2 regions of the Paraburkholderia sp. SSBN10T genome follow, and region 2 is predicted to be linked to the other one. Evidence: riboswitches for the same ligand, from Rfam matches in the RefSeq annotation. Region 2 holds a riboswitch; the other holds the start of a gene.
What was found. Region 2 has a riboswitch for cobalamin ahead of AC1ECK_RS01020 (TonB-dependent receptor domain-containing protein). Riboswitches for the same ligand answer to the same signal wherever they lie in the genome.

Region 1: another riboswitch for cobalamin. It lies ahead of cobW (cobalamin biosynthesis protein CobW); the one in region 2 lies ahead of AC1ECK_RS01020 (TonB-dependent receptor domain-containing protein).

Annotation. Positions count from the first base shown of each region.
Region 1 is NZ_JBWQQI010000022.1:21,170-36,380, reverse strand. It holds gene AC1ECK_RS28160 (DUF4136 domain-containing protein) at 1-397, shown strand, start outside; gene AC1ECK_RS28155 (LysR substrate-binding domain-containing protein) at 448-1,365, opposite strand; gene AC1ECK_RS28150 (HalD/BesD family halogenase) at 1,502-2,389, shown strand; gene AC1ECK_RS28145 (M24 family metallopeptidase) at 2,471-3,697, shown strand; gene AC1ECK_RS28140 (ABC transporter substrate-binding protein) at 3,766-4,812, shown strand; gene AC1ECK_RS28135 (ABC transporter permease) at 5,002-5,967, shown strand; gene AC1ECK_RS28130 (quaternary amine ABC transporter ATP-binding protein) at 6,106-6,939, shown strand; gene bluB (5,6-dimethylbenzimidazole synthase) at 6,983-7,639, opposite strand; gene AC1ECK_RS28120 (cobyrinic acid a,c-diamide synthase CobB) at 7,623-8,921, opposite strand; gene cobO (cob(I)yrinic acid a,c-diamide adenosyltransferase) at 8,924-9,526, opposite strand; gene AC1ECK_RS28110 (cobalamin biosynthesis protein) at 9,538-9,966, opposite strand; cobalamin riboswitch at 10,101-10,369, shown strand; gene cobW (cobalamin biosynthesis protein CobW) at 10,569-11,651, shown strand; gene cobN (cobaltochelatase subunit CobN) at 11,658-15,211, shown strand, end outside.
Region 2 is NZ_JBWQQI010000001.1:209,707-224,917, forward strand. It holds gene AC1ECK_RS00985 (sensor histidine kinase) at 1-1,260, shown strand, start outside; gene AC1ECK_RS00990 (cytochrome b) at 1,235-1,870, opposite strand; gene AC1ECK_RS00995 (efflux RND transporter permease subunit) at 2,099-5,152, opposite strand; gene AC1ECK_RS01000 (efflux RND transporter periplasmic adaptor subunit) at 5,165-6,316, opposite strand; gene AC1ECK_RS01005 (efflux transporter outer membrane subunit) at 6,424-7,926, opposite strand; gene AC1ECK_RS01010 (putative bifunctional diguanylate cyclase/phosphodiesterase) at 8,499-10,325, shown strand; partial or broken gene AC1ECK_RS01015 (hypothetical protein) at 10,359-10,502, shown strand; adenosylcobalamin (AdoCbl) riboswitch at 10,591-10,680, shown strand; gene AC1ECK_RS01020 (TonB-dependent receptor domain-containing protein) at 10,732-12,660, shown strand; gene AC1ECK_RS01025 (cupin) at 12,716-13,834, opposite strand; gene AC1ECK_RS01030 (aminotransferase class V-fold PLP-dependent enzyme) at 13,976-15,121, opposite strand; gene AC1ECK_RS01035 (MFS transporter) at 15,156-15,211, opposite strand, start outside.

The DNA of each region.
Region 1 (15,211 bases), on a different contig from region 2:
CAAATACGGCTTTGCCGACGTGCCGCAGCAGCGCGCTCACTATCTGCTGTCGATTGCCTACGATACGCGTCTGGCGGGCGTCGGTGTCGGCGCGGCGGATTGCGCGCAGGCAGGATGCAACAGCCCTGGCGCCGCCTCGTTCTCGCTGTTTGGCCACACATACCGGCATTCGCTGACGCTGCGTTTCTTCGAGCAGACCAATGGCCACGAGGTCTACAAGGTGAGCGCGAGCAGCCAGGACCGTGACGCCGATCCGCTGCACGCGATTCCATATCTGGTGAAGAGCGCGCTGGCGCAATTCCCCTTCGCCGATCATCCGGACTGGCGCGTGAAACTGCGCGCCGACGACGCCGGCGGGGCGCCTCAGGTGACCTCGGTCAAGCCGGTGCAGCCCTGAATGCCCGGCGCCACGCGGCAAGGTTCGACGCGATGTGTGACTCGCGTCGTCTAGCCCAGCGCCATTTCGACCGTTGCGCGGCGCCGTTCTTCCACCATTGTTTCGATCAACGAAGCAAGATCGTCCGTGGCGGGATCGCGAATTCCCGATGAGCGGTGCAGTTCGAGATCGGCGAGCGGCAGCGGCGGCAAGCCTTCCGCTACGCCGAGCACGCGCCAGTTTTCCGGCAGCGTACAGCGGTCGATGATCGTCACCGCGGCGCCCTGGTCCACCGCGACCTTGATGCCGGTCGGGCTCTGGCTCGTATAGATCACGTGATAAGGCCGGTCGAGCGCCGCCAGCGCTTCGAGTCCGCGCTGCCGGTAACAGCAGGTCTCCGGAAACAGGGCGAGCGGCACCGACGCCTCGCGGTCCAGCACGAAATCCTTGTGGGCCGCCCACACCACTTCCTCCCGCCCCAGATGCCGCCCGCCGGTCTGCGAGCCGTGCCGCACCACGAGCGCCAGATCCAGTTCACCCGCCTGCAAGCGTTCGAGCAATTCGAGCGACATCCGGCAATGGATGTGCGGCCGCGCACGTGGGCGCAGCGCGTAAAACTTCTTTAGCAGATCGGGCAGCCACAGTTCGGCATAGTCCTCCGGCAGTCCAAAACGGATCACGCCCTCGCGGCTGCTCCGGTTTAGTGCAGCGATCGCCTCGTTTTGCACCTGAATAATGCGCCTCGCGTGAATCAGGAAGTTCTCGCCGTCGCGCGAGAGGGCAAGGCGCCGGCTATTGCGCAGGAACATATGCGTTTCGAGTCGCTCTTCCAGCGTGCGGATACGCAGGCTGATGGTGGATTGCGTGCGATGGAGCTGCTTCGCCGCGGCCGTGAAGCCGCCGCTATCCACCACGGCGACGAATGCACGCACCAGTTCGGGGTCCAGAGAGCTGAGTTTGGACCAATCGGGTCCGCTGATGGCTGCCATCGGAATTACTCGCTTTCCAAAGAAATTTGGCGATCAAAACATGAGGACGTCGGTGAGCTGATTGTTGTCGAAGATTGTTGTCGAAAACAATTCAACTCACAAATCAACCTGCGAACCACGAAACTGGAGCCACACCGTGTCAGCCAGCCTGCCTCTTGCCGACGCCGAATGTACCGATCTGGGCGATATCGTCGATACCGAACGTTATCCGTTGCACGATCCGGACCACCCCCGCATGCGCGAGCTGATCGCGAGCTGCCGCGCGCATCTTGCCGGCAACGGCAGCGCCGTGCTGCACGGTTTTCTGCGTCCCGCTGCGTTGGAGCAGGCACGCGCCGAAGGCCTGGCGCTCGCCACCAAGACCTATTTTTCCAGCCGTAAGGTCAATGCCTATTTCACGGCTGACGATCCTTCGTTGCCCGTTGGTGACCCGCGCCGCGTCTTCATGGACCGCACCAGCGGGTTCGTGACGCGCGACGTGATTCCGGCCGACGCGGTCATCCACCGCATCTATGTGGCCCGCGCGATGAAGCGCTTTGTCGCCACTTGTCTTGGCGAGGAGCAGATCTGGGAATACGCCGACCCGTACGCGGGGCTGGTGCAAAACGTCATGCCGCCAGGCACCGAACAGCCCTGGCACTACGACACCAACGAATTCATCGTTTCGATGATGACCCAGCAGCCCGACTCGGGCGGCGACTTTGAGTACTGCCCGAACATCCGTTCTCCTGAAGGTGAGAACTATGGTGGCGTCGGCGCGGTGGTGCGCGGCGAGACGCGCGCGCCGATCAATGTCATCACGCTGCAGCCGGGCGATCTGCAACTGTTCAAAGGCCGCTTCTCGCTCCACCGTGTGACCCGCGTGCTAGGAGCGATCGACCGTCACACGGCCATCTTCGCGTACTCGAAGAAGCCCGGCGTGATCGGCCGGCTCGAGCGCACACGGCAGCTCTATGGCCGGGTCTCCGAGATGCATCTGGAAGCCGAACAACGGCTCGTGCGTGCCGACAATCTGGTCGATTGAGGCGCCGCGCCCGAGTCGATGCCGTGTTGAAACCGTAGTCCCTGCCGCTCCCGATATTTATAACGTTCCACACTGGAAACCATGACGATTCTTCGCCCGACTCATCGCCCGGAAGACTGCGAACCGACTGAGCAGGAAATTGCGCAGATCCAGCGCGACCGGCTTGCCGCCGTGCGCCGCGAACTGAAAAAGCGCGACCTGAGCGCCGCGATCCTGTTCGATCCGACCCACATGCGCTATGCAACCGGTTCGCGCAACATGCAGGTCTATTCGATGCGCAACCCGGCGCGCTACGCGTTCATTCCGGCCGAAGGCAAGGTCGTGCTGTTCGAATACGCGGGTTGCGATTTTCTGGCCGAAGGGCTCGATACGGTCGACGAAATCCGTCCCGCCACCGCGATCTCCTATTACTTCTGCGACGACATGCTCGGCCGCGTGACCGAACGTTGGGCCGCCGAGATCGACGATCTGGTCAAGCAGTGCGGCGGCGGCAAGCGGATTGCTATCGAGAGCGCGACCTCGGCGGCGGCCTTCGCGCTGCAGGCGCGCGGCTACCAGATCTCCGACGCGCAGGAGCCGCTCGAACGCGCACGTTCGATCAAGGTGCCCAATGAGATCAAGATGATCCGCTCGTCGCTGCGCGCCGCGGAACAGGGCGTGCATAAGCTCGAAGCGGCGCTTGTGCCCGGCATCAGCGAGAACGAGCTGTGGTCGCATCTGCACAAGCACATCATCGAAACCGATGGCGACTATGTGGAGACGCGCCTGATCAGTTCGGGCCCGCGCACCAACCCGTGGTTCCAGGAAAGCAGCCCGCGCAAGATCCAGGCGGGCGAACTGGTCGGGCTCGACACCGACGTGGTGGGGCGTTTTGGCTACTACGCTGACTTCTCACGCACCTTCCTGTGCGGCGACGGCCCGGCGACGCCCGCACAAAAGAACCTTTACAAGCTCGCCTATGAGCAGGTTCATTCGAACATGGAAAACGTGCGCGCCGGCACGACCTTCCAGGAGTTTATCGCCAAGGCCTGGAAGATCCCGGGTCCGTACCAGGCGCGCCGCTATTTCGCACTGGCGCACGGCGTCGGCATGACGGGAGAATACCCGTACATCGTCCATCGCGAGGACAACGAAGCGAAGGGCTACGACGGTGTGATGGAACCGGGCATGACACTGTGCATCGAGAGCTACATCGGCCATGAGGACGGCGGTGAGGGCGTCAAGCTCGAAGAGCAGGTCTATATCCGCGACGACGGTCAGGTGGAACTGTTGTCCGACTATCCGTTCGAAAAGCGCCTGCTCGTCTGAAAGAGCGCAACGCGAAAGGTTTCCTGCGTACGAACTCAACATATTTCCATGCATAAGGGTGATCGATCATGCAATTTAGACTACTCCGGGCGGCGCTCGCCGCCGTCGCGCTAACCCTGACCGGTATGGCGGCTCATGCGGCTTCCAATGCAACCGACAACTGGTGTGCACAAGGCAAGACCGTGCATTTCGCGGGTATCACGTGGGAGAGCGGCTCCTTCGCCACTGAAGTGCTGCGGCAGATCATGGAGAAGGGCTACGGCTGCAAGACCGATGTGGTGCCGGGCAGCACGGCGGCGACGGAAACGGCGCTTGCCCATAACGACGTGCAGGTGTGGGCCGAACAATGGACGGGCCGCAGCGAAATCACGGCCAAGGCGCTTGCTGCCGGTTCGGTGAAGCTCGTGGGCGACACCTTGCCGGGCGGCACGAAAGAGGGCTGGTTCGTGCCCGAATACGTGATCAAGGGCGATCCGGCGCGCGGCATCAAGCCGGCGGCGCCTGGCCTCGTCGCGGTGACGGACTTGCCGAAGTACAAGAGCGTGTTCGCCGACGACGAGGAACCTGAGAAGGGCCGTTTTCTGAACTGCCCGACGGGTTGGGATTGCGAGCGCGTGAATACGCGTCTGCTGAAAGTGCTGAACCTCGACGCGACGTATACCAACTTCCACCCCGGCACGGGCGCGGCGCTGGATGCTGCGATCGCTTCCGCGTACCAGCGCGGCGCACCGATTGTCTTCTACTACTGGGGGCCAGCCGCGTTGATGGCGAAGTACAAGTTCGCCGAACTGAAGATGCCGCCGTTCAACGACGCCTGCTGGCAGACCTTGCGCGACGAGAGCAGCACGCAGCAGTGCGCGTCGTCGTACATGGTGTCGCATGTGACGGTGGGCGTGTCGACGCCGTTCTATGACGCGGACCCCGGCCTGATGTCGATGCTCGCCAAGGTCAGGTTTCCTATGGATTTCCTGAACAATACGATTCTCGAGATGAGCACGAAGAAGCTCGACGGCTCCGCGATGGCCACGCAGTTCCTGCGCGATCACCCTGAAATGTGGAAGCAGTGGGTACCGGCGGAGGTCGCATCGAAGGTGCAGGCGAACCTTGGGACCTGAGTAAGTGCTTTGCATGGGATCAGAGTAAGCGCTAAAGCGCCAACTCTGATCGACAGCTAAAGCGCTAACTCTGATCGACCGCCTTGCATGGGACCGGAGTACCGTGCTGAAGCACGAACTCCGGTCGACCGCCTTGCGTGGGATCAGAGTAAGCGCTAAAGCGCTAACTCTGATCGACAGGAGTCAGTCATGAATGGTTTTTTTCTGCATCTGTCGATTGTCGATGTCGTCAACGACAAGGTCGGCGCACTCGTGGAGACCTATGGCGATACGTTTCACGCCTTTAGCCTGCTGGTGCTGAAGTATCTGCTGGTGCCGCTCGAAAGCAGCCTGCGGGTGTTACCCCCGTGGCTCGTGCTGGTGCTGGCGGGCGTGATGACCTGGCATGCGACGCGCCGCGTGGGCGTCGCCGCTTTCTTCGTGCTGCTGCTCTATGCGATCGGCTGCTTCGGCCTGTGGGACAAGCTGATGGAGACGCTCGCGCTGATGCTGGTGGCCACCGTGCTGTCGATTGCGATCGGCGTGCCGGCCGGCATCGTCTGTTCGCAGAGCAGCATGCTGCGGCGCATCCTCTTGCCGGTGCTCGACATCATGCAGACGCTGCCGAGTTTCGTGTACCTGATCCCGGTGCTGATGTTGTTTGGCCTCGGCAAGGTGCCGGCAATTTTCGCCACGGTGATCTACGCGCTGCCGCCGCTGATCCGTTTGACCGATCTCGGCATCAGGCACGTGGACGGCGATGTGATTGAAGCGGCACGCGCGTTCGGCACGACCCGCTGGCAATTGCTGCTCGGCGTGCAGTTGCCGCTGGCCCGGCCGAGCATCATGGCGGGCATCAACCAGACCACGATGATGTCGCTGTCGATGGTGGTGATCGCCTCGATGATCGGCTCGCGCGGTCTCGGCGAAGACGTGCTCGCCGGCATCCAGACGCTCGATGTCGGCAAGGGCATGCAAGCAGGTATCGCAATCGTGATTCTGGCGATCGTGATCGACCGCGTCAGCCAGGGCTATGGTCAGGAGCGACGTGCCCGGCGTATCGCGGCGGCGCAGCGCGACGCGCGGGTGCAGGCTCGCCGCCAGAAGCGTATGCAGGCGCCGGCGCAGCTTGCACACCCGGACGGCGCTGAACTTGCTAGCGAAGCGCGCCATTGATGCTAATAGGAAGCGGAACAGACGGCATTGGTGGCACAAGCGGCGCGGGCAGCACAGGCAGCACTTCGGCGCGCCGCTCCCGGTACACAGCAGCCTCACTTCACTGATTCAGCACGACGTTGGTTAAGGAGCGGCAAAATGAAAGCAATCCAGGTCAAGAACGTCTACAAGATCTTTGGACCGGCGAACGCGCATGCACGTGTACTCGAACTGCTACGGCAAGGCGCATCGAAAGCCGACGTACTGGCGAAAACCGGCTGCAACGTAGGCCTCAACAACGTGAACCTGACCATCGAGCCGGGGCAGATCTTCGTCATCATGGGGTTGTCCGGGTCCGGCAAGTCGACGCTGGTGCGGCACCTCAATCGTCTGATCGATCCGAGCGCGGGCGAGATTCTGGTGGACGGCAAGGATATCCTGAAGCTCAACGCGAGCGGCCTGCGCGAATTGCGCCGCTACCGCATCAGCATGGTGTTTCAGAACTTCGGGCTGCTGCCGCATTCGACGGTATTGGAAAACGCGGCGTATGCCTTGCGCACGCGTGGCGAAGCGCGCGAGGCGGCCTTCTCCGCCGCGCGTGACTGGTTGAAGAAAGTGGGCCTTGAAGGTTACGCGGAGAAGTTTCCGGACGAACTCTCGGGCGGCATGCGGCAACGCGTGGGCCTGGCGCGCGCGCTCGCCGCGGATACGGATGTGGTGCTGATGGACGAAGCGTTCTCTGCGCTGGATCCTTTGATTCGCACGGAAATGCAGGATCAGTTGCTGGAGTTGCAGGCGACGCTCAACAAGACGGTGGTATTCATCACCCACGATCTCGACGAGGCGCTGCGGCTCGGCACGCAGATCGCGATTCTGCGCGACGGCGAACTGGTGCAACAGGGCAGTCCGCAGGAGATTCTGCGCAACCCGGCGAACGACTACGTGCGCCGCTTTGTGGAGCGGCGCAGCGAGCGGACGGAGTTGGCGGCTTAGAGCGCGTGCAGACGTGAAGCAGCGGTGGCGTGGAAGCGGCGCGTCACTCCGGCGCGCTATCGTCGGGCCAGCGATTCTCGAACACGCAATCGGCGAGCGGCATGCGGGTCGCCCATCGTTCGGTCTCGAGCATCGGTTCCGCATAAAACCGGTCGACGTGGCCGAGGCACAGAATCGCCACGGGCCGCGCGCCCTCCGGCATATGCAGCAGGCCGCGCACCGCAGCGACGTCGAACAGCGACACCCAGCCCATCCCGAGCCCTTCGGCGCGCGCCGCGAGCCACATGTTCTGGATCGCGCAGGCCACCGAGGCGAGATCCATCTCCGGCAGCGTGCGGCGTCCGAAGATATGCTTTTCGCGGCCATCCATTAACGCCATCACCAGCAGCTCGCCGCATTCGAGCATCCCTTCGACCTTCAGCTTCATGAACTCGTCGCGCCGCTTGCCGAGCGCATCGGCGGTCGCGAGCCGTTCGCGCTCGACGGTTTCATGCAGCGCAACACGCAGCGCCGGGTCGGTGATGCGCGCTATCCGCCACGGTTGCATGAAGCCGACGCTCGGCGCATGGTGCGCCGCGTCGAGCAGGCGTTGCAGCACGGCCGGATCGACCGGGTCGCGCACGAAGTGCCGCATGTCGCGCCGTTCATGGATGGCGCGGTAGACGGCCTCGCGATCGGATTCGTTAAAACAGTTCGCCATGGAACAGGGCGGCCGCGAAGGCCGGGTTGGAAGGCCAGTAGGCGTGCATATAGGTGGCGACGATCGGGCCGGCACGGAACACGGCCTCACCGGGCGCATCGGCTTGCGCACGGGTGGCCGTGCGCAGCGGCGCGAGCGGTGTCGTCAGCTTCGAGTAGTGAAACGTATGGCCGGTCATGGTTCCGTGGACGCTGTCGATCTGTTGCATGCCCAGCGCGGCGAGGCGGGGCTGCATCGTCGCTTCGCCCGGCAGCAGGCCGAGCATCGGCGTGGTTGTGCCGTGGACGTCGGTGAGCTTCTCGAGCAGATAAAGCATGCCGCCACATTCGGCGACGATCGGTTTTTCCGCTGCGGCGTGGGCGCGGATCGCGTCCGCCGTATGAGTATGCCGTGACAGCGCGTGCGCGTGCAGTTCGGGATAACCACCGGGCAGGTAGAGGGCGTCGGCGGCGTCCGGCACCGGCTCGTCGGCAAGCGGCGAGAAATAGCTGACCCGCGCGCCCAATGCTTCGAGCAGTGTCACGTTGGCCGGGTAGATGAAGGAGAACGCCGCATCGCGGGCAATCGCGATGTGCTTGCCGGCGAGCCGACGCGGTAACGGCGCGCTGACGGGCGCATCGAATTTCACCGCGGGCGGCAGCTCGGCCAGCGGCGTTGCGGCGAGCGCGTCCGCAGCGCGATCGAGCCTTGCGTCCAGATCGTCGACCTCGCCGGCCTGGTGCAGGCCGAGATGCCGCTCGGGCAATTCGATCTCGTCCGCGCTGCCGATATGTCCGGTCCAGCGCATGCCGGCCGGCAACGCCTCTTGCAGCATCTGCGCATGGCGCGCCGAGCCGACCCGGTTGGCGAACACGCCATGAAACGGCACTTCAGGCCGGAATTGCGCGAGGCCGAAGGCAACCGCGCCGAAGGTCTGGGCCATCGCTTTGGCTGAAATCACCGCTACCACCGGCACGCCGAAGGCGGTGGCAAGATCGGCGCTGCTGGGCGTGCCGTCGTAAAGCCCCATCACGCCTTCGATCAGGATCAGGTCGGCCTCGGCCGCCGCCTGCGCGAGCAGTTCGCGGCAGGCGTGCTCGCCGACCATCCACAGGTCGAGCGACAGCACCGGCGCGCCGCTGGCGCGGGCGAGGATCATCGGGTCCAGAAAATCCGGACCGGTCTTGAAGACGCGCACACGCCGCCCTTGCCGCTGGTGGTAGCGGGCAAGACCGGCTGTGATCGTGGTTTTGCCCTGACCGGAAGCCGGTGCGCTGATGAACAGGGCGGGACAGGACGGCATGCTCAGAATTCCACGCCGCGTTGCGCTTTCACGTGCTGCTCGCGATACGGATGCTTGACGATGCGCATCTCGGTGACGAGATCGGCCGCTTCGATCAGCGCATCCGGCGCGTGGCGTCCGGTGATCACCACATGCAGCATCGCAGGGCGCGCGTTGACGACCGTCAGCACTTCGTCGAGCGGCAGGTATTCGTATTTCAGCACCGTGTTCAGCTCGTCGAGAATCACCATCTGATACTCGCCGCTTTCGATCATCCGGCGCGCTTCGTCCCAGCCCTTGCGGGCCGTGGCGATGTCGGCATCGCGGTTCTGGGTATTCCACGTGTAGCCGTCGCCCATCGTGACGAAATCGCAGCTGGCGATCTTGCCGAGAAAATCGCGCTCCGAAGTGTGCAGCGCGCCCTTGATGAACTGCACCACGCCGAGCCGCATGCCGTGGCCGAGCACGCGCACGGCCATGCCGAACGCGGCCGTGGTCTTGCCTTTGCCGGTGCCGGTGTTGACGATCAGCAGGCCCTTTTCGATGGTCGCTTCGGCCTGCTTTTTCTCGTGGCCTTCGCGGCGCCGCTGGGTCATGCGCAGATGCGCTTCGGGATCGGTTTTCATGGAAGATGAGGTTAGGTGGATTCGGTTGAGTGTGGAGCCGAGGCGGCCGCCTGCACCGCGATCGCCACGGTCACGCCGTCGAGCACCGTCTTCGCGACGAGCAGGCGGCCGGCGGGCGCGGCGAGCAGCGCGCACGGCTCGCAGACGCCGTCGACGCCGAGATGCGCGCGGGCGGCGGCCGACGGTGTCGGTAGGCCGGACACGGTGGCGATCTCAGCGCGGCTGAAGGTCCGCAAAGGCAGCGCATGACGCGCGCAGAATTCGAGCAGGCCGGGTTCCAGGGCTTTGGAGTCGATGGTGGCAACGGTTCGAATCGCCGCGAACGGATAGGCGCCGAGCGCGGCGTGCACGGCTGCGCCGATCTGCTCCACGGAGGTGTGCTGTCTGCAGCCTATGCCGACGCTGAGGGTCCTGGCGTCGTGTTCGGAGTGTTGGGTCATGCGGTGCCACATGTCATGCGCGACGGCGCGCGACGTGCGAACGCACGTGCTGGCACCAAACGCGCGCATACGATATCACAAGCGACTGCCGAAGTCGCACGGCCGGCTGCCTTGACGCGCGGGGCTCGCAGGCCTAAACTCCCACGCACTTTGGTGCTCGCGCGCGCGTTCTGAGCGTGCGCAGTTAAACGGGAAACAGGGTGTCCGCCTGCAACAGACCGGACCAACCTGTGCTGCCCCCGCAACGGTAAGCGAAGGCATCGCGCAAGCGGTGCAAAGCCGGCTTCAGTGCCTGCGCGCAAGGTCGCGCACGCATGCAACCACTGGGCGAGAAATCCCTCGCCTGGGAAGGGGAAGCGGCGTTTTCGCCAGCCCGGATACCGGCCAGAGAAGAGGGTTGGCGCTGCGGGGATGCGGCGTCTTGTCCACCATTTCGGTTCACCACTTCACGATGCTTGCCTGGCGCTGCTGGCGCGCCGTGATTCGTCCCCGCGTTTCATCTGAAACTCTCTCGCACCCGCCGGCGATGCATTCGCGCTGTCAGCCCCGTTGCGCGACTTCGCCGGCATGCCCAATGTGAAACACCTTTGGACGGATTGACCATGCAGAACTCCATGCGCAAAATCCCCGTCACCGTCGTGACAGGCTTTCTCGGCAGCGGCAAGACCACGCTGCTGCGGCATATTCTTCAGCACGCAGGCGGCAAGCGCATTGCGGTGATCGTCAACGAGTTCGGCGAACTCGGCATCGACGGCGAGATCCTCAAGGGCTGCGGCATCGGTTGCGACGAAAACGGCAACGAGACCGAAGGCCAATTGTATGAACTGGCCAACGGCTGCCTCTGCTGCACCGTGCAGGAAGAATTCTTCCCGGTCATGGAACAACTGGTGGAACGCCGCGCGCAGATCGATCATGTGCTGATCGAAACTTCCGGTCTCGCCTTGCCGAAGCCGCTGGTGCAGGCCTTCAACTGGCCTGCGATCAAGAACAGCTTCACGGTGGATGCGGTAGTGACGGTCGTGGACGGCCCGGCGGCGGCCAGCGGCCAGTTTGCCGACAACCCGGTGGCGGTGGACGCACAACGCAAGGCCGATCCGAACCTCGACCACGAATCGCCGCTGCATGAACTGTTCGAAGACCAGTTGTCGGCTGCGGACCTCGTGATCCTGAACAAGACGGATCTGCTCGGCGAGGCGCAGCAAGGCGCGGTCGAAGCGTTGATCCGCGAAGAGATTCCGGCGCAGGTCAAGGTGGTGCGCGCGCATAGGGGGCAACTGGATCTGCACACGCTGCTCGGTCTGGAGGCCGCTTCGGAGGCGACGATTCATCTGCGCCACGATCATCACGGCTCGGCCGAGGACGCGGACCATCATCACGACGAATTCGATTCGGTGGTGGTGCAGGCACCAACGCCGTCGCGCGAGGGCGTGATTGCCGCGTTGGAAAGCCTCGTCGAGAGCAACACGATTTACCGCGTGAAAGGCTTCGCTGCCTTGCCGGGCGCGCCGATGCGGCTCGTCATTCAGGGTGTGGGCCGGCGTTTCGACAGCTATTTCGACCGCCGCTGGCAAGCCGGCGAAACGCCGCAAAGCCGTTTCGTGCTGATTGGCGAAGACCTCGATCAGGCTGCGCTGCAAGCGGCTTTCGACGCCGCGCTGCGTACTGAAGCCCAGCCGCAGGCGTAATCGATCATGCATCTGCTGCGCACCACGCCGGGTGGCTTCGTCGACGACACCCAGGGTGTCATCCGGATCGATCAGCAACCCGCCGAGATCGTGGTGCTCAGCTCGGCCGATACGACGCTGTCGTTGCTCGCCAGCGTGGTGCCGCGCCTCGGCGCCGGTTTTCCGAGCGTGCGGCTCGCGAACGTGACGTACTTGCGGCAACCGGCTTCGGTCGATTTCTACGTCGAAGATGTCCTGCAGCATGCGCGCGTCGTGGTGGTCGATCACCTCGGCGGCGAGGCGTACTGGCCGTACGGGATCGAGCAGGTGGTCGCGCTCGCGGCGCGCAAGCAGCAAACGCTGGCGATGTTTTCCGGCGATTTGCAGGAAGATCCGAACCTGCTTGCTCGCAGCACGGCGGATGCCGCACTCTGTCATCAGCTTTGGCGCTATTTGCGCGAGGGCGGTGTGCAGAATGCCGAGGCGTTTTTGCGCTGTATCGCGCATCGCGCGTTCGGCTGGGGGCGTGAGCCGGCCGCGCCGCGCGTGCTGCCGGCGGCCACGCTTTATCACCCCGAACACGACACGCCGACAATCGAGGACTGGCAGGCACGCTGGCGCGCCGACGCTCCGGTCGTGGCGATCCTGTTCTATAAGGCGCATCTGCAGGCCGCCAATACGGCGGTATTCGATGCGCTGATCGAGGCACTCGAAGCGCAAGGGCTGAATGCGTTGCCGCTTGCGCTGACCTCGCTCAAGGATGTCATGAGCCGCGAGGTGCTGCAGCAGTTGTGCACGCAGCATGACGTCGCGCTGGTGCTGAACACCACCGCGTTTGCCGCCACGGCGATCGACGACCCCGAACCGCTGGCGCTCGCCGGTGACGCGCCGGTGTTGCAGGTGATCCTGAGCGGCGGCAATCGCGAGGACTGGGTCAAGGACAACCAGGGGCTGAACTCGCGCGATATCGCCATGCATATCGCGCTGCCCGAGGTGGATGGCCGCATCATTACGCGTGCCATCAGTTTCAAGGGGCTCGCGTATCGCTGTGCGCATACCGAGGTGGACGTGGTGCGCTATCAGCCCGATCACGAGCGGATCGGTTTTCTGGCCGAGTTGAGCCGTCGCTGGTGCCGCTTGCGTACGCTGGATAACGCGGACAAGAAGCTCGCGCTGATCCTCGCGAACTATCCGATGAGCGAAGGACGGATCGGCAACGGCGTGGGCCTCGATACGCCGGCCTCGGTGGTCGGCATTCTCCAGATGCTGGCGACCGAAGGCTATCGCGTGGCCGGACTGCCCGCGGATGGCGACGCACTGCTGCGCCAGTTGACCGAGGGTGTGACCAACGACCCGGTGGTGCGCGATCTGCGCCCCGCCTTGCAGAGTTTTGCGCTGGACGACTATCTGGCGCACTTCGCGCAATTGCCGGCGCAGGCGAGAGACGCCTTGAACGCGCGCTGGGGTCCGCCGCAGCAAGATCCGACGCTGCGGCACGGCCGCTTCATGATTGCCGGTTGGCGCTGCGGCCACGTGTTCGTGGGGATTCAACCGTCGCGCTCGCGGGAACAGGGCGATTACGCCAGCTATCACGACGCCGACCTCGTGCCGCCACATGCGTATCTGGCGTTCTATTTCTGGTTGCGCCACCGCTTCGGCGTCGACGCGCTCGTCCATGTCGGCAAGCACGGCAACCTCGAATGGCTGCCGGGCAAGAGCGTCGCATTGAGCGACGCGTGCTGGCCCGATCTGATCCTGGGGCCGCTGCCGCATCTGTATCCGTTTATTGTCAACGACCCGGGCGAGGGCAGCCAGGCGAAGCGCCGCGCCCAGGCGGTGATCGTCGATCATCTGATGCCACCGCTCACCCGTGCCGAAAGCTATGGCCCGTTGCAGAATCTCGAACGCCAGGTCGACGAATACTATGAAGCGCTGATGGTCGATCCGCGCCGCTCGAAGCTCTTGCGGCGCACGATTCTTGCCACCATCGTCGAGCATCGTCTGCATGAGGAACTGAGCCTGAGCGAGCCAGACGGACAGGACGCCGAAGATGCGCTGTTGACGCGCGTCGATGCGTGGTTGTGCGAACTGAAGGAAGCGCAGATTCGCGACGGCCTGCATATCTTCGGCCGCTCGCCCGAGGGCGTGCAGCGGCGCGATACGCTGCTGGCGCTCGGGCGCTTTCCGGTGGGCGACGGGCGCGGCGCGAAAGCGGGCCTCGTCGACGCGCTGGCGCGCGATCTGCAGATGGCGCATCTGTTCGATCCGCTCTCGGCGGATTGGGCCGCGGTATGGGACGGTCCGCGTCCCGAGGTCCTGCAGCAAGTCAGCAATGCGCCGTGGCGCCACAACGGCGATACGCGTGAGCGGCTCGAATTGTTCGCCGGCGCGTTGCTGGCTGAAATGTGCGGCGACCGCCACGATTCCGGCGTGACCTTGCCCGCGGCAGGGACGTTGCCGCAAACCGAACTCGTGCTCGAACGCCTGCGCGGCGACGTGCTGCCGAGACTCGACGCTTGCGGCTCAGAAGAGTTGCGGCACCTGAAGCGCGGGCTCGAAGGCCGCTTCGTGCCGGCAGGGCCGAGCGGCTCGCCCTCGCGCGGCCGGCCCGATGTGCTGCCGACCGGACGCAACTTTTACTCGGTCGACACGCGCGCGATTCCGACGCAAGCCGCCTGGTCGCTGGGACTGAAGTCCGCGCAGCATCTGCTCGAACGGCATCTGCAGGAGCATGGCGATTATCCGCGGGCGATCGGCCTGTCGGTCTGGGGCACCGCGACCATGCGCACGGGCGGCGACGATATCGCCCAGGCGATGGCGCTGCTTGGCGTGCGGCCGAAGTGGGCGCCCGGCAGCCACCGGGTGACCGACTTCGAGATCATGCCGATGGAAGTATTCGACCGGCCGCGCATCGACGTCACGCTGCGCGTATCCGGCTTCTTCCGCGACGCGTTCGCCAACGTGATGCATCTGTTCGACGCCGCGGTGCAGGCGGTGGCCGAACTCGACGAACCCGAGGCGCTGAACCCGATCCGTGCGCGCGTGCTGCGCGAACGCGACGCCTTGATCGCACGCGGCATGGACGCAGCCGAAGCCCGCAAACGCGCCGGCTGGCGCGTCTTCAGCGCCCGGCCCGGCGCTTACGGCGCGGGCCTGCAGGAGATCGTCGACACCCGGCAATGGCAGACTGACGCCGATCTCTCAAACGCATATCAGGCATGGGGCGGCTATGCCTACACCCAGAAAAGCGCCGGCGAAGAAGCGCGCCAGGCGTTCGGCACCCGGCTCGCCGCGCTGGACGTGGTGCTGCAGAACCAGGACAACCGCGAGCACGACTTGCTCGATTCGAACGACTACTACCAGTTCCAGGGTGGGATGGTCGCAGCCGTGCGGCACCTGGCAGGCAATCAGCCGGTCGTCTACCACGCCGACCATAGCAATCCGGAGACGCCGCGCGTGCGTACGCTGCACGAGGAAGTCGCCCGCGTGATCCGCTCGCGGGTGGTCAATCCGAAGTGGCTCGATGGCGTGAAGCGGCATGGCTATAAGGGCGCCGCGGAGCTTGCCGCGACGGTCGACTA
Region 2 (15,211 bases):
GACGAAGCATTGCTGTCCTCGGCGCGCGTGATGGCGGGCGATATCCAATGGGAGAACGGCTACCTGCACGCGGAGATCTCGCCTAGCGCGATCGAAATTCTGAGTACGCCGGCCGGCGACGAGGTCTTTTTCAGCATTCGCGAAGTGGGCGGTGCGACGATCGCGGGCACCTCGGATTTCCCGCTGCGCGTGCCCGGCGAGGCGCCGCTCTGGTATGACGCAACCGTGAGTGGACATCCGATTCGCGCGGTGTCGCTGATCCGGCCCATGTACGACTCGGGCGTGACGCGGCGCATCGTGGTGTCGGTGGGACGGACGCTGATGCAGCGCGATGCGGCGGCCACCGCCCTATGGCGGCCGCAGATGCTGCATTTTGCGGGCATCGTGGCGATTGCCGTGGTGCTGGTCTGTGTCGGACTGACGTTCGAGCTGCGCCCCCTGATGCGGCTTGCGAAAGACATGCTGGTGCGCGTGCCGGATGTCTCGCTGCGGGTACGGGCCGATCCGTTGCGCAACGAATTGCGGCCGATCGTCAGCGCGTTCAACCAGTGCCTCGACATCATCGAGCGCAAGACCGCCATGCAGCGGCGCTTCATTGCGGATGCCGCACATCAACTGCGCACGCCGCTCACCTTGCTCGGCACGCAACTGCAATATGCGCGGCGCCAGGACGACCTCGCTCAACTGAAAGAGACGTTGCTGGCCATGCACCGCAGCAATCTTTCGCTGGTGGCGCTGACCAACCAGTTGTTGCTGCTCGCTCAAGCGGAAGCGGCGGATTATGCCGACTTTGAAGGTGCGCCCGTCGATCTGCGTGCGGTTGCCACCGGGACCATCGAACAGCTTGCGTTGCTCGCGCAGCGTCGCGGTGTCGAACTGTCGGTCCGACTCGATGAGCCTGCGCAGGTGATGGGCAATGAGCCGCTGCTGTCAGTGCTGCTGTTCAACCTGCTCGATAACGCGATTCGCTATACCCCGGCCGGCGGGCATGTCGCGCTCGAGATTCGTTCGACTGAAGAACGCGTGGCCCTGAGCATTACCGACGAGGGGCCGGGTATTGCTCCCGAGCTTCGCGACCGTGTGTTTGAGCCTTTCTTTCGCGTCTCCGGCGAGGAGGGCAGCGGGCTCGGGTTATCCATCGTCCGTGAAATCGCACGGGCGCATCTGGCGGAAGTGGCGTTGGACGATGGGCCTCGCGGCGTGGGGTTGAGCGCTTCGGTGGTGTTTCCGGGCGTTAAAGCATTCTCCCGAGCACGTTGATACGCGCGATCAACTGGTGTTTGACGACGGCAAGAACGTGCAGCACGATCAACCCCGCCAGCAGCGCGCAACTGGCGCGGTGCACGGCGAACATGTGGTCGGTGAGCGCGCCTTTGGCAAACGGCGTGTGAATCTCGATCAGGCCGAAGAACGAATAGCCGTTCGGGACCATCAGAAAGCCGCTCGCCAGCACGGTAAAGATCGTGAGGTAAATCAGGTTGTGGACGCCGGAGGCGAGCGAACGTTGCCAGCCGGAGGCAACCGGCAGTGCGCGTGGTTCGGCGCGGGCGAACTTCCAGCCTAGCCGCAGCGGAAAGAGCAGGATCAGCACGGTGGAGAGCGACATATTCAGTCGCGACAGGAAGTCGTGTACGACTCCGCCGGCGGTGTGCGCAAGTGCATAACCCACGACGCTCGCGTAGATGATGACGGTTGCGAACACCCAGTGTAAAAAGCGCGTGAGGCCGTCGTAGCGATCCGTTATGCGCGTGCCGTTCGACCTGGATGCGCCGCGCTCGCCAAGGCGATCGTGTTGTTCAACGGTGGAGCGGGGGTGGCCTGAATGGTTGCGGCTATGAGTTGCCGCTTGCGGCATCGGGTTCACAGACATCCTCGGGTCCAAAGTCGTTAAGCCGTTTCGAAACGGCAATGCGCTTTGCTCGGCGAGTACTCGGTGTGCCCGGCGCAGGCTCACGACTCTCCACGAAGCACGGCATCGTACCTATCGTGCATAGCTTCGTCAATAAAAATGCAAATGACAATCATGTGCATTTGCGTGAAGTCTTAATATGCTTTCAATCTGCTTTCGTGGAAGGGGTGGGGATTACCCAGGAATACGCTAACCCGCCTCCGGCGCTCCAGCTTCCCGATGATGGTCGGCGGCGAGAAACATATACATCGCAGGCACGACGAACAACGTAAAGAGGGTGCCGATCGACAGCCCCGTGAAGATCACGAGCCCCATCGCATTGCGGCCCGCCGCGCCCGCGCCCGTGGCGATCACGAGCGGCACGACGCCGAGCACCATCGCCGCCGTCGTCATCAGGATCGGGCGCAGCCGCACACCCGCCGCTTCTTCCAGCGCTTCGCGCTTCGATCGGCCGGCGTGTTGCAGTTCGTTGGCGAACTGGACGATCAGGATGCCGTGCTTGCTGACGAGACCCATCAGCGTGACGAGCCCGACTTGCGTGTAGATGTTCAGCGTCGTCAGGCCGATGTTGATGAAGATGAGCGCACCGAAGAGCGCCATCGGCACCGAAATCAGGATCACGATCGGGTCACGGAAACTTTCGAATTGGGCCGCGAGTGCGAGGAACACAATGATCGTGGCGAGCAGCAGCGTGATGACGAACCCACCGGACTCCTGAACGAACTGTCGCGATTGCCCCGAGTAGTCCGCCGAATACCCCGCCGGCGCGACCTGTGCGGTCGCCTTGCGCAGAAAGTCGAGCACCTCGCCTTGCGATACGCCAGGTACGATCACGCCGGAGATCGTCGCCGAGTTGAGCTGCTGGAAGTGGTTGATCGATTCCGGCACGACGTGTTGTTCGAGATGCGCAATCGTCGAAGCCGGAATCACACTGCCGTCCGGCGTGCGCAGGTAGTAATCGAGCACCTGCGAAGGATTCAGGCGGTCGGTCTGCAATACCTGCGGAATCACCTTGTACGAGCGCCCGGCGATCGAGAAGTAGTTGACATAGCCTCCGCCGAGCGCCGAACCGAGCGCTTGCCCGACGTCGCTCTGCGAAAGCCCGAGCGAGGCGACCTTGTCGCGGTCGACGACGAGCGTGGCTTCCGGCTTGTCGAGCTTGAGGTCGCTGTCGACGAAGAAAAACATGCCGCTCTCGCGGGCTTTTTGCAGGACTGCCTGCGATATTTCGTTGAGATTTTCGAACGGTTCGGTCGTGCTGATGACGAACTGCACAGGCAAACCCTGCGAGCCCGGCAGCGGTGGAAACTGAAACGCCGCGACGCGTGCACCGGCAATCTGATTCCACTTCTGCTGCAATTCCTGCTGCAAAGCGGTCGCGCCCTTGCTGCGCTGATCCCATGTCTTGAACAGCACGCCGCCGATCCCCTGGTTCAGGGTCGGCGCGCCGGTGAGCTGGAACATCTGCGCGTATTCAGGAAGCGCTTTGGAGATATCGAATACCTGGTCCGCATACATCTGCATCTGCTGGATGGTCGCGTTCGGCGGCCCCTGGATCTGCGACAGGACGATGCCCTGATCCTCCTGCGGCGCGAGCTCCGATTTCGACGTCATGAACAGGTAAACCGTGCCGCCGAGCAGCAACGCGCCCATCACGGTAAACACGGGCCAGGTGTCGAGCGTCGCGTGCAACAGGCGGCCGTAGCCACGATGGACGCGTTCGAACTGGCGGTCGACGAAGCGTGCGAAGCGCCCGGACTCCTGCTCCGCGCGAAAGAAGCGCGAGCACATCATCGGCGACAACGTCAGCGCGATCACACCGGACACCGTCACCGCGCCGGCCAGCGAGAAGGCGAACTCGGTGAAGAGGGCGCCGGTCAGGCCGCCCTGAAAGCCGATCGGCGCATACACGGCAATCAGCACGACGGTCATGGCGAGGATCGGCCCGCCGAGCTCGCGCGCGGCGATCAGCGCGGCATCGAATGGCGCCTTGCCTTCTTCCTTCATATGGCGATCGACGTTTTCGACGACGATGATCGCATCGTCCACCACGAGCCCGATCGCGAGCACGAGTGCGAGCAGTGTCAGCAGATTGATCGAATAGCCGAGCACCTGCATCACGAAGAACGTGCCGATGAGCGACAACGGCATCGCGATCAGCGGCACGATGACCGCGCGAAAGCTGCCGAGGAACAGGAAAATCACCGCGGTGACGATCAGCAGCGCCTCGACCAGCGTCTTGATGACTTCGGTGATTGCCGTGTTGACGAAGTCGGTCGCGTCATAAACGATCTCTCCCGTCATGCCGATCGGGAACTGCGCCTGCAACCCCGGAAAAACGGCCCTCACGCGCTTGGCCACGTCGAGGATATTGGCGTCCGGCGCGACCTTGATGCCGATGAACACCGACCGCTTGCCGCTGAACGCCACGTTGAAGTCGTAGCTGTCGGCGCCGAGTACGACGTTCGCGACATCTTCGAGCCGCACGATCGCGCCGTCCTTCTGTTTGATGACGAGTTGCTTGAAGTCGTCTACCGTATGCAGGTCCGTGCCCGCGTTCAGGTCGACGCTGACCATCTGCCCCTTGGTCGTGCCGAGCGTCGCAAGGTAGTTGTTGTTGCCGAGCGCCGTGAACACGTCGGTCGCCGTCACGCCGTGCGCGGCGAGCCGCGCCGCATCGAGCCAAGCGCGCAACGCGAACTGCCGGCCGCCTAGGATTTCGGCCGTCTGCACACCTTCGATCGAATCGAGCTTGGGCTTGATGACGCGCAGCAGGTAGTCCGTGACGTTGTTGCTCGGCAGCACATCGCTGTAAAAACCCATATACATCGCATCGGTGGTCTGCCCGGTCTCGACCGTCAGCACCGGCTGCTGCGCCTGCGGCGGCAACTGGTTGCGCACCGAGCCGATCTGCGTGTTGATCTCGGTCAGCGCGCGGTTCGCGTCATAGTTCAGGCGCAGCGTCGCGGTAATGGTCGACACGCCGGTGCTGCTCGTCGAGGACAGGTAGTCGATGCCTTGCGCCTGGGCGATCGCCGCTTCGAGCGGCTGCGTGATGAAGCCGGCGATGGTGTCGGCGTTCGCACCATAGTAAGCCGTGCTGATGGTCACGACGGCGTTTTCGGTCTGCGGATACTGGCTGACTTTCAGGGTGGCCAGCGCGCGCAGTCCGAGCACGAAGATCAGCAGGCTGACGACCGATGCAAGGACGGGCCGCCGGATAAAGAGATCGGTGAAGGTCATCGCGAGGTCTCTCTATTGTTCCTGAGGCGCCGGGTTGGGGTTGTCCGCCGGCTGCACGCTGTTGTCGATGACGAGCGGCGTGCCGTTCTTGAGCTTGAGCTGCCCGCTTGTCACGACCTGCGTGCCGGCGTCGACACCTTTGAGGATCGCAACCTGATCGCCGCGGGTCGGGCCCGGCGTGACGAACACCTGCTGCGCGACCGGCAGCGTCTTGCCCTGCGCGTTGGGTTGTTTGCCTGGCTTGACGACGAACACGGTCGCGCCGTAGGGGTTGTAGGTGATGGCCGTTTGCGGCAGCGTCAGGTAACGCTGTTCGGTGCCGGCGTCGACCTTCACGTTCGCGTACATGCCCGGCAGCAGCTTGCGCTCGCGATTGTCCACGGTGGCTTCGATCTGCACGTTGCGCGTGGCGCTGTCGACTCTTGGGCTGATCGACTGGACCTTGCCCACGAACGTTTGCCCGCTGTACGCATTGGTGTCCACCACGATGCTCTGGCCGATCGCGAGCTGGCCGAGCTGCTGCTGCGGCAGGGAGAAATCGGCGTAGATCGGATCGATCGCTTGCAGCGTGACGATCGCATCGCCCGGATTGATGTACTGTCCCGGATTGACCGTGGTGATGCCGAGCCGTCCCGTAAACGGCGCGCGGATGGTTTTCTTTTCGACGAGCGCGGCCTGTTGCGCGACTTGCGCCTTCTTGCCCTTCAGGTCTGCGGCGTCCGCGTCGAGTTGCGCCTTGGCGATCGCCTTGATGTCGTACTGCGCCTTGTCGCGCTGATAGACGGTTTGCGCGAGTTCTGCTGCCGCCTGTAGCGACTGGAGCAGTGCCACGTCGCTGTCGGCATTGAGCCTGACAAGAACCTGCCCGGCTTTCGCTTCCTGTCCGGAGCTGAACGCCACCTCGCGCACGAGACCCGCGACTTCCGTGGTGACATCGACGCCGCGCACGGCGCGCAGGCTGCCGACTGCCGCAAGCTGCGGTTGCCACGATTGATAGTTGGCGACTGCCGCCGAGACGGTGGCAGGTGGCTCCGAGTTGCCCGCCATGAACTTGGCGAACATATGCGCGCGGAACAGGTTGAAGCCGACAAGTGCGGCCAGCAGCAGGCCGACACAGATCAGCATGATCACCATCCGCTTTGTCATTGGTTTTCTTTCGCTCATCGTGATGTCCTTGCACGGCATTGGGTGAAGCGCCGGACGTTGCATTGCTTCGTTTCTGACTGCGCGTGTTGCAAAGAGCGGTGCAGCGAGTGTCCTGCTGGGCCAGGTCAATGTGCCGTTGCGGCGGCGTCCGGCACAGCGGCGTTCCACCAGCCGCCGCCGAGCGACTGGAACAGGGCCGCGGTGTCGGCGTAGCGCGATGCCTGTGCCTGTGCGAGGCTTACCACCGTTTGCTGGTACTGGCGTTGGGCATCGAGAAGCGACAGGTAGCTCACTCCGCCGACGCGATATTGCCCGCGCGTCAGCTCCAGCGAGTCGCTTGCGGCGCGCCAGGCATCCGTCTGCGCTTTGAGGCCGGTCGCGTCGTGATCGAGCGCGCGCAGCGAGTCCGCGACGTTCTGGAACGCCAGCAGCACCGTTTCACGATATTGCGCGCCGGCCTGTTCGTACGCCGCCTCGGCGGCGCGCTTCTGCGCAGTGAGTTGTCCGCCGTGGAAGACCGGCTGCAGCAGGCCGGCGCCGAGGCTCCATATCGTGCTGCCGGCCTTGAAGACCTGTGCCGGCGTCAGCGCCTCGGCGCCGTAGCTGGCGGACAGCGTGATCTGCGGATACAGGGCTGCGGTCGCCACGCCGATTTGCGCGCTGGCCTGATGCAGCACCGCGTCGGCGGCGAGGATGTCGGGCCGCTGCCGCACCAGTGCCGACGGGAGACTCACGGGCAGCGCCTCGGGCAACGAAAACATCTCGAGCCTGAATTCGGGCAACGCGGAGTCGCTGGGCAGTTTGCCGGCCAGCACGGCGAGCTGGTGACGCACCTGGTCGAGCTGTTGTTGCAGTGGCGGCAACGTTGCACGGGTCTGCGCCAACAGGGTCTGTTGCGCGAGCACCGCGGTCCGGCCCACGCCTCCCAGATCGAACTGTTTGGCGAGCAGGCCCAGTTGCTCGTCTTCTTCTGCGGCGATCCGTTCGGTTGCCTCGATCTGTGCGCGCAGCGAGGCTTCCTTGACGGCCGCGGTCACAATGTTGGCCGACATCGCGAGATAGGCGGCCTGCAACTGGAAGCGCTGATAATCGACTTGCGCGTGCAATGCTTCGAGTTCGCGCCGCGTGCCGCCGAACACGTCGAGTTTGTACGACACGTTCACCGATGCGTTGTAGAGATTGAACTCATCGACGACGCCGGGCTGGCCGAACGCGATGCCGTTCAGTTTTTCGCGCGTGGCGCCAAGTTGCGCATCGACGCTGGGCAGAAGGGTGCCGCCGGCTTGTGCCGAGAAGTTTTCGCGCGCCTGCCGCAACGCGGCTTGCGCCGCGGTGATGTTCGGACTGCCGGCAAGCGCCTCGCGGATCAGCGTATCGAGCGGCTCGCAATGAAAGAGCGCCCACCATGCAGCGGGAATATCCTGTCCCGGTACAAAGCGCTGCGGTACGCCGGCGCTTCCCGGAGACGAGGCGGTCTGCTCGGGCAGCGGCGAGGGAGTGTAGGTATCGGCGGCTGGCGCAGGGGGAGTGCGGTAGTCGGGACCGACCATGCAGCCGGCGACAGCGACGCAGCTACAAAGCGCGACGCACAGCCGCCGCCGGGCAATAGGCTGGTTCAAGTCGAGCATCGATCCACCTTATGTCTCCTGCGTTTAGCCTGAGCGAGGGGAACGGACGGGCGTATTCAGGTCACCCGAACTTTCGATGTTTCTGTTCCTGACGTTGGAATTTACCATGCGCAACGCTATCTACGGATAGCCTCGCATGGTCGATTGCTGCGGTGGTGCGCGCGATCACGTAGCCAGTGCGCTCGACGAGCGTTCAGGCGGGCGCCTACGTCATCAGGGATTTCCCTAAGGTATGCGAATCGGCGATACCGCAAAGGCAACCGAGGTCGATCGCTCGCTCAAATCGGCTCGAGACGCGCCGGCAAAGGAGCGCTGGTTCGCCGCCGGGCGCGCATCAGGTTCCCGGTTACTGAAGTTTGTCAGATGGACGCGTGTGACTATACTTCAATCGTCTGACGAGATTGGGCTCGTTGCGGGGAGAACCTGGCATGCGTTTTCAATCAAAACTTCACCACGGACAAGCCTGGTCGCGGTCCTGGCCACACGCCGGGCCTCACATGGAACCGCACTGGCTCCCCAAGGGTGTGAGACCTCACAGACACACTGCGACCACGCCTGCCAGGGCGGGATCGTTGCTGTGGAACCGCCAGAGCGCCGGCGTGCCGGCCACGAAGTCGCAGACGCTGAACGCGGCGGCCCTCAGGACGAGCGGCCTGGAAGAGGCCGCGGAGGAAAGAATCAAGGCGCTTGCCGAAGCCAACCTCATCGTCCGGAACAGTCCGGTCATCCCGTACCGTCTGCGTGGCGAGCCTTCGTTTCCGCTCATCTACATATCGCATGACATCACCCGGTTCGGCCACGACCGCGCAGCCTTGCTCGCCTCGCCAGCCTGGGCCAACGAGCTTGTCGACCCGGAGGACCAGGCCAAGGTCGATGCGGCACTCGCGCGAGTGCTGGAAAAGGATGCCGGAGGCGTCTCAATCGAGTTCCGCTTGCGCACTGCCGACGGCGCTTGCCGTTGCGTCGAGAATCGCTACATCCCGGTCCGCGACAAGGATGGACGGCTAATCGAAGTTGAAGGAATCATCGTCGACATTACCGAGCGCAAGGCAGCGGAGGAAAAGATCGCGCAGCTCGCCGACGTCGATGCGCTTACGGGTTTGGCGACTCGCGCCGGCTTCCTCGCGCAGGTGCGCCAGGCGTTCGCCGCGGCCCGACATGGCGCCATGCCGTTTGCGATTCTCCTCGTCGATCTCGACCGCTTCAAGCTGATCAACGAGAGACTGGGTGACCCGATCGGCGACCTGTTGCTTCGGGAAGTGTCGGCGCGTCTCAGGAACTGCATTCACGAATGCGGGCCGGGTGCCCGCTCGGTTGCCAGGTTAGGCGGTAACACGTTTGCCGTGCTGCAGGGCGAGCTGGCCGAGCCGGCGGACGCCGGGGCACTGGCTGCGCAGCTCCAAACGGCGCTGGCGGCTCCCTATCTGCTCAATGGCCACGATGTGCGTATCTCCGTGAGCCTTGGCATCCGCGCGTACGTAGAGAGCGACAGTGGCGCGGACGACATGCTGACGCAGGCCGAGTTGGCGCTCTACCGTGCGAAGCGTGAGGGCGGCAACCGCTATCGCTTTCATTCTGACGAACTCGACCAGCAGGTGCTCGAACGTGTCGCACTCGCAGACGATCTGAGCGGCGCGCTTGAGCGCGGCGAGGTGGAGCTCCAGTACCAGCCCGAGGTCGAGTTATCTTCGGGAAACATTCTCGGGATGGAAGGCCTGGTTCGCTGGCATCATCCGGCGCGAGGTCTCATTGCTCCCGGTGTGTTTATCCCGATCGCCGAGAGGGACGGCACCATGGCGGCGCTTGGGCACTGGGTGCTGGACGAGGCGTGCCGGCAAATGAGAGCCTGGCGCGACGAGGGGGTGGCCCCGCTGATGATCGCGATCAATCTGTCTCTGTTCGAACTCAGGAGCGCTCAAGCGTTTGTGCGCGATGTCGCCGAAACCGCCGCGAAGTGGCATCTCGCCCCCTCCGCTCTGGAATTCGACGTGACTGAGGCGACGCTGGCCAGGTTGTCGTGGGCACGCAGCGACATACTCCCGCAGCTACACGCGCTCGGCGCGAAGATCGCCATTGACGATTTCGGTAGCGAGTTCGCCTCGTTCGAGTACGTCAAGGCTTATCGCGTGAACCATCTGAAGATCGCGCAATCCCTCATCCACCGCTCTACCAGCGACCCCGCGAGTGCAGCGACGATCCGCGCCATCGTCAGCTTTGCGCACAGTATCGGGATCGGGGTCATTGCCCAAGGCGTGGAGACCGAGCAACAGCGGGCGCTACTGGCTGCAACGAACCGGGCGACGAGTGCGCAAGGTTTCCGTTTCAGCGAAGCGGTGGGGGCCGCTCGTGCCGGCGAGCTGCTGCGCCAGGGCAATATCGCGCCACGCGCGGGAGCCTGATCAGTCGACGCCGGACTCTTCCAACATCCGAACGGAATCGGCCCGGGCGTCTACGACGCCCATTCGCCGCGCGTGCCCAGCGCGGAGGTGGAAGCCGCCTTGAGCAACATGATCGCGGCGGCGCGTACCTTGCGGCAGAGGCTTGAGGTGGAGCGCAACCACACAGCCGCCGCCTGAACGTTTCGCGTAGCGCTTGATACCCCGTCCGTGAGTTATTCCAGACGGGGTTTTGGGCGTGCGTGGATTCAGAAGTAAAATGCGCGCGTACGACTCGTGGAAGCTGGTGTAAATCCAGCGCGGTCGCGCCACTGTGACCGGTTTCAGCACGGACCGGAAGTCAGACCTCGGCGTCGTATCCCTCCTTTCCGACTTTGGGGCGCGTAATCCCCAGGAGATATTCCCCAGTATGAAGTTGCGTCACTTGATCATGACATCTGCCCTGACCGTGTCGGGCTGGCAGATGGCGCATGCGGACGATTCGTCCTTACAACAACCGGACCAGGCATCGGCTGTCACCACTTTGCCGAATATCCTCGTCACCGGCGACACGCAGCACTTGCCGCAGTCGTTCGACCAGCGTTATGCCTCGACCCAGGTTCTGACCCGTGCGGATCTGGACCGTCTGTCGCCGGCCGACCCGAGCATCACGCAGGCCCTCGCGACGCTGCCCGGGGTCACGATTTCGCAAAACGGCGGCCCCGGTTCTTCCGCCTCCGTCAGCATCCGTGGTTCGTCGGCAAATCAGGTCGCGGTCTTTATCGACGGCATCCGGGTTGGTTCCGCAACCACGGGCGTAGCCGAATGGGCTGATCTTCCGACCTCCGCGTTCGATCGCGTCGAAGTGATTTCAGGCCCTGCGGCCGCGTCGTTCGGCGCCGATGCGGTGGGCGGCGTCGTGCAGCTCTTCACGAACCATGCCTCGAATCAGCCGAACCAGACTACGGTCTCCGTGGGCGGCGGCTCGAACAAGACCTTCGATACGCAAGTGCGCACCTCCGGCAGTATTCCTGCCACCGGTCCGCTTTCTGCATTGTCCGGCCTTACTTACTCAGTAGGCCTGCATGACTACAACACGGCGGGGATCGATGCGACCCGGCCGAATGCCTACGGGCACGAAGACGGTCGGAATCCTTATCATGCGCAGGACGTGGATGCGCGGCTCGGTTATGCGCACGACAACTGGTCGATCTCCACCTTCATGCTGTATCACCGGTCCGATCTCTCTTACGACAACGCAGGCGGCAACGACCGGCAGCTCGATCATCAGTTGACGACGGGTCTGGCGTTCCATCTGGATATCACGCCGTTTACCCAGTTCGACCAGTCGGTCGGCTACGCGACGGATCGTCAGTTCGTCTACGCGAACAACCCCGCTATCCCGAGCGATGAGATCGACTCGACGCGCTTCAGCACATCGACCTCGCTGACTCATCAGGAAAAAGGCCTGACGCTCTTCGGTCTGCCGCTGTCCGGCGAGACCAAGCTCGCCTACGATTTCTCCCGCGAGCAAGCCTTCCTGCCGTTCGATATCCCCACCGGTGTGCCGACACGCAACGATTCGGCCGTTTCGCTGCATCAATCGGCTACGCTCGGTGATTTGACGGTGTTCCTGGCCGGCCGCCACGAGATTGTCCAGGGCCAGTCGGTCAATACCGGCAATCTCGCGCTCGCTTATGCGATTACCCCGGTCTATACGGCACGCCTCTCGTACGGCAATGCATTCCGTCTGCCGACGTTCGACGACCTGTATTACCCGGGGTATGCGAACCCGAACCTGCTGCCCGAGCGCAGCGATACGGTCGAAGCCGCACTGGATGCCGCTACGTCGTTCGGCACCTTCACGGCTGCTTTGTATGACACGCGCGTGCACGACCTCATCAACTACAACTCGGTCACTTTCCTGCCCGTGAACATCGGCCGGGCGCACATCCAGGGTCTCGATCTCTCGTACAAGGGCACCCTCGGCCAATCCACGGCTGTCAGCGCGGCGCTCGGCATTCTCAATCCACAGGACGTCACCGACCAGAGCTGGCTCAATCGCCGCCCGCGTCAGACTGTCAGCCTCAGCGTCGACCACACGTGGGACGAGTTTCATCTGCATGCGCTGAGCACGGGCGTCTCGCTGCTTTACGGCGGATCGACCTACGACGACCAGGCCAATGCAATCTATCTGCCGTCGTACACGACGCTCGGCCTGCGTGCCGCGTACAAGGTCAATGCGCATCTCACCTTGTCGGCGAATCTGTCGAACCTGTTCGACCGTCAGTACGTGACGGCATACGGGTACAACACGTTGGGCCGCACGGCATTCGGCAAGCTGGCTTATACGTTCTAGGAGCAGGCCTCAGGCGAGGTTGAGAAGTTTTGTTCGAATGTGAGTAGTGCGACGCTTACGACTGCGAGAGGACGGCAAGCTCGGCGGGGAGCGTGACTTCAAGCAGTTCGAGGTCGGGGCTGCATTCGGCAAAGCCGTACGACATCTCTCCCGGAATCGTGATGCTGTCGTCCGTCGTGAGCGGGTACGCGTTCTCGCCTTGCATCACCGTCAGTTGTCCGGACAGCACGAAGAAGAAGCAGAACTCCGACACGTGCTTCTGCTGCTCGAGCGCCGCCGCCCGTTCCGGCCGCACCACGCGCACGCCGGCCAGACCGGCGGTCGCGCCGCCGATCCCCGTATCGGACGCGACGAAGCCGTTGATCCGCCACGGCGTCCAGCTCGCGTGCCGCCTTTCGTAGCGCAAGAACCGCTGTCCGTCGAAATCGCGCTCTGGTTCGAGCGTCGGAGTCGGCAGCGTCGTGCTGTGATCGGCCATGGTGATGTGCTCGGCCGGACTACCGATCTCGACCACCTCCGCGCCTGCCGAACTCTCCAGCACGCGGTGCCGGATGCACGGCGGCTGCAGCACGCAGTCGCCGGCGTTCAGTACGAACGGCTCGCCCTGGCCTTCGTAGACGACGCGCACCCAGCCTTTGCGGCAGAAGATCATCTGGAAGCGGATCTTGTGGAAGTGCACGTAGTCGGGCACCGGGCCGCCTTCGAGAATGCGGATGTGCGACGCGATGAAGGCACCGCCGTGGCGGTTCGGCAGCAGGTCGCGATAACGCAGCCCCGCCCGGCCGACGCTCCACGTGGCGCCGTCCTGCGCTCGGGACAGCACCAGTTCCTGCCGGTTGACGGGCTCTTGCATGCGCGGTTCGGCCGCGATCAGGCGAATTTCGACGCCATTCGGGGCGATCAGCGTGCGCTGCGCTTCGCCGAGTTGCAGTTCGTCGTCGCACAGCACGTCGAGTTTCGTCACGCCGTCGGGCAGGCCGACGCCCAGCCGCAGCGTCAGGTTGAGGCCCGACAGGATCGCCGTGCGGGGACTGTCGGCGGGGAAGATCGCGTCGATGCGAAAACCCAGCCGCTCGATAAAGAACTGCGTCGTCGCGGCGAGATCGGTGCATGACATCGGCACGAGGAAGCCGCGAACGCCGGTGAGCGGCTGGAACGGAAGCGGGGTGGTCATGAAAAGGTATCCGTGGGTTGCTGTCGCTGTGGAACAGGAAGGGTGCAATTGCGTTTCACCATGCCTGCCACGGCGGCCCGGTCAGCACGCACGACACGCCTTCGCGGCGTGGCGCCTTCGAACGCACGTCGCGCGGCGTCGTCATCGCGGCAGATGCGCGGCGACGCGCTCGATACCGGCCACGGTGGTGCCGGCGCCAGGCGACAGCCGCAACGTGCGGCCGCGCGCATCGATCAGGATACGCTGCGCGGCCAGCGCGGCGACTACCTGTTGCGGATCGAGATGCGCGGGCGTCTGCACCATGACGCTGCCGCCGCGCGCCGCGTCGTCGCGTGGCGACAGCAGCGTGTAGCCGAGACCGTCGGCGATTTCGATCAGATGATGGCACAGCGCGAGGTTGTGCGCGCGCAGCTTGCCCGGCGGCTGCGCGAGCAGCCAGTCGAAGCCGGGTTTCGACGCGACGAACGGCAGCAGCGACGGCGTACCCGTGTCGAAGCGGCGCGCGTCCGGTGCGTACGCGAAAGTGTCGAGGTTCCAGTTGAACGGATCCGCCTGGCTGAACCAGCCGCGCACGCCAGGCTGCATGCCGGTGGCCAGCAGATGCGGCGCGATATAGCCGAGGCCCGTGCCGGGCGCGCCGCACAGCCACTTGAGCGTGGAGCCGCAGACGCAATCGAATGGCGTCTCGCGCAGATCGAACGGCAGGATGCCGGCGCCCTGCGTGATGTCGACCGCAACGAGGCTGCCGGCGCTGCGCGCGTGGGCGGCGAGCGCGGCGAGGTCGACCCGCTTCGAGGTCAGCGACGAGACCCACGTAACCAGCGCGAGCCCGACATCCGCGCTCCAGGCGCCGATGAAGTCTTCGTCGCGCACATACGCTTCGCCTTCGCGCACGGGCACCGTCTTCAGCGTGAAGCCGCGCCGCGCGGCCACGCCGTTGAGCAGGAAATGCAGGCTCGGAAAGCAGTCCGCGGCGACCAGCACGGTGCGCCCAGCCAGCGCGGCGTCGTCGAGGCCGTCGAGAAAGCGCGCGAACACGTCGGTCACGTTCTGTGCGCCGAACACGTGCGCGGCGTCGGCGCCGATCAGCGTCGCCCAGTTCGCCAGCAGCGCGTCGCGCGCGGCGAGCCCGACGCCCCAGCGGCGCTCGTCGGGCGCATACCAGTCGGCCGTGAAGCGCGCGAGCGCCTCCGTCACCGCTGCCTGCTGGCCCGGAAACACGCCGACAGAGTGATACATCAGCCAGCCGCTGAAGTCGTCGCCGGCGGCGAGAGAAGAGGAAGTCATGGTTGCGGTCTCGTCCGGAAATCGCGTCCGGGAACTAGAGGTGTTTGTCGATGAAGCGGTGATAGATGCCGATGCAACCGAGGCTCAACA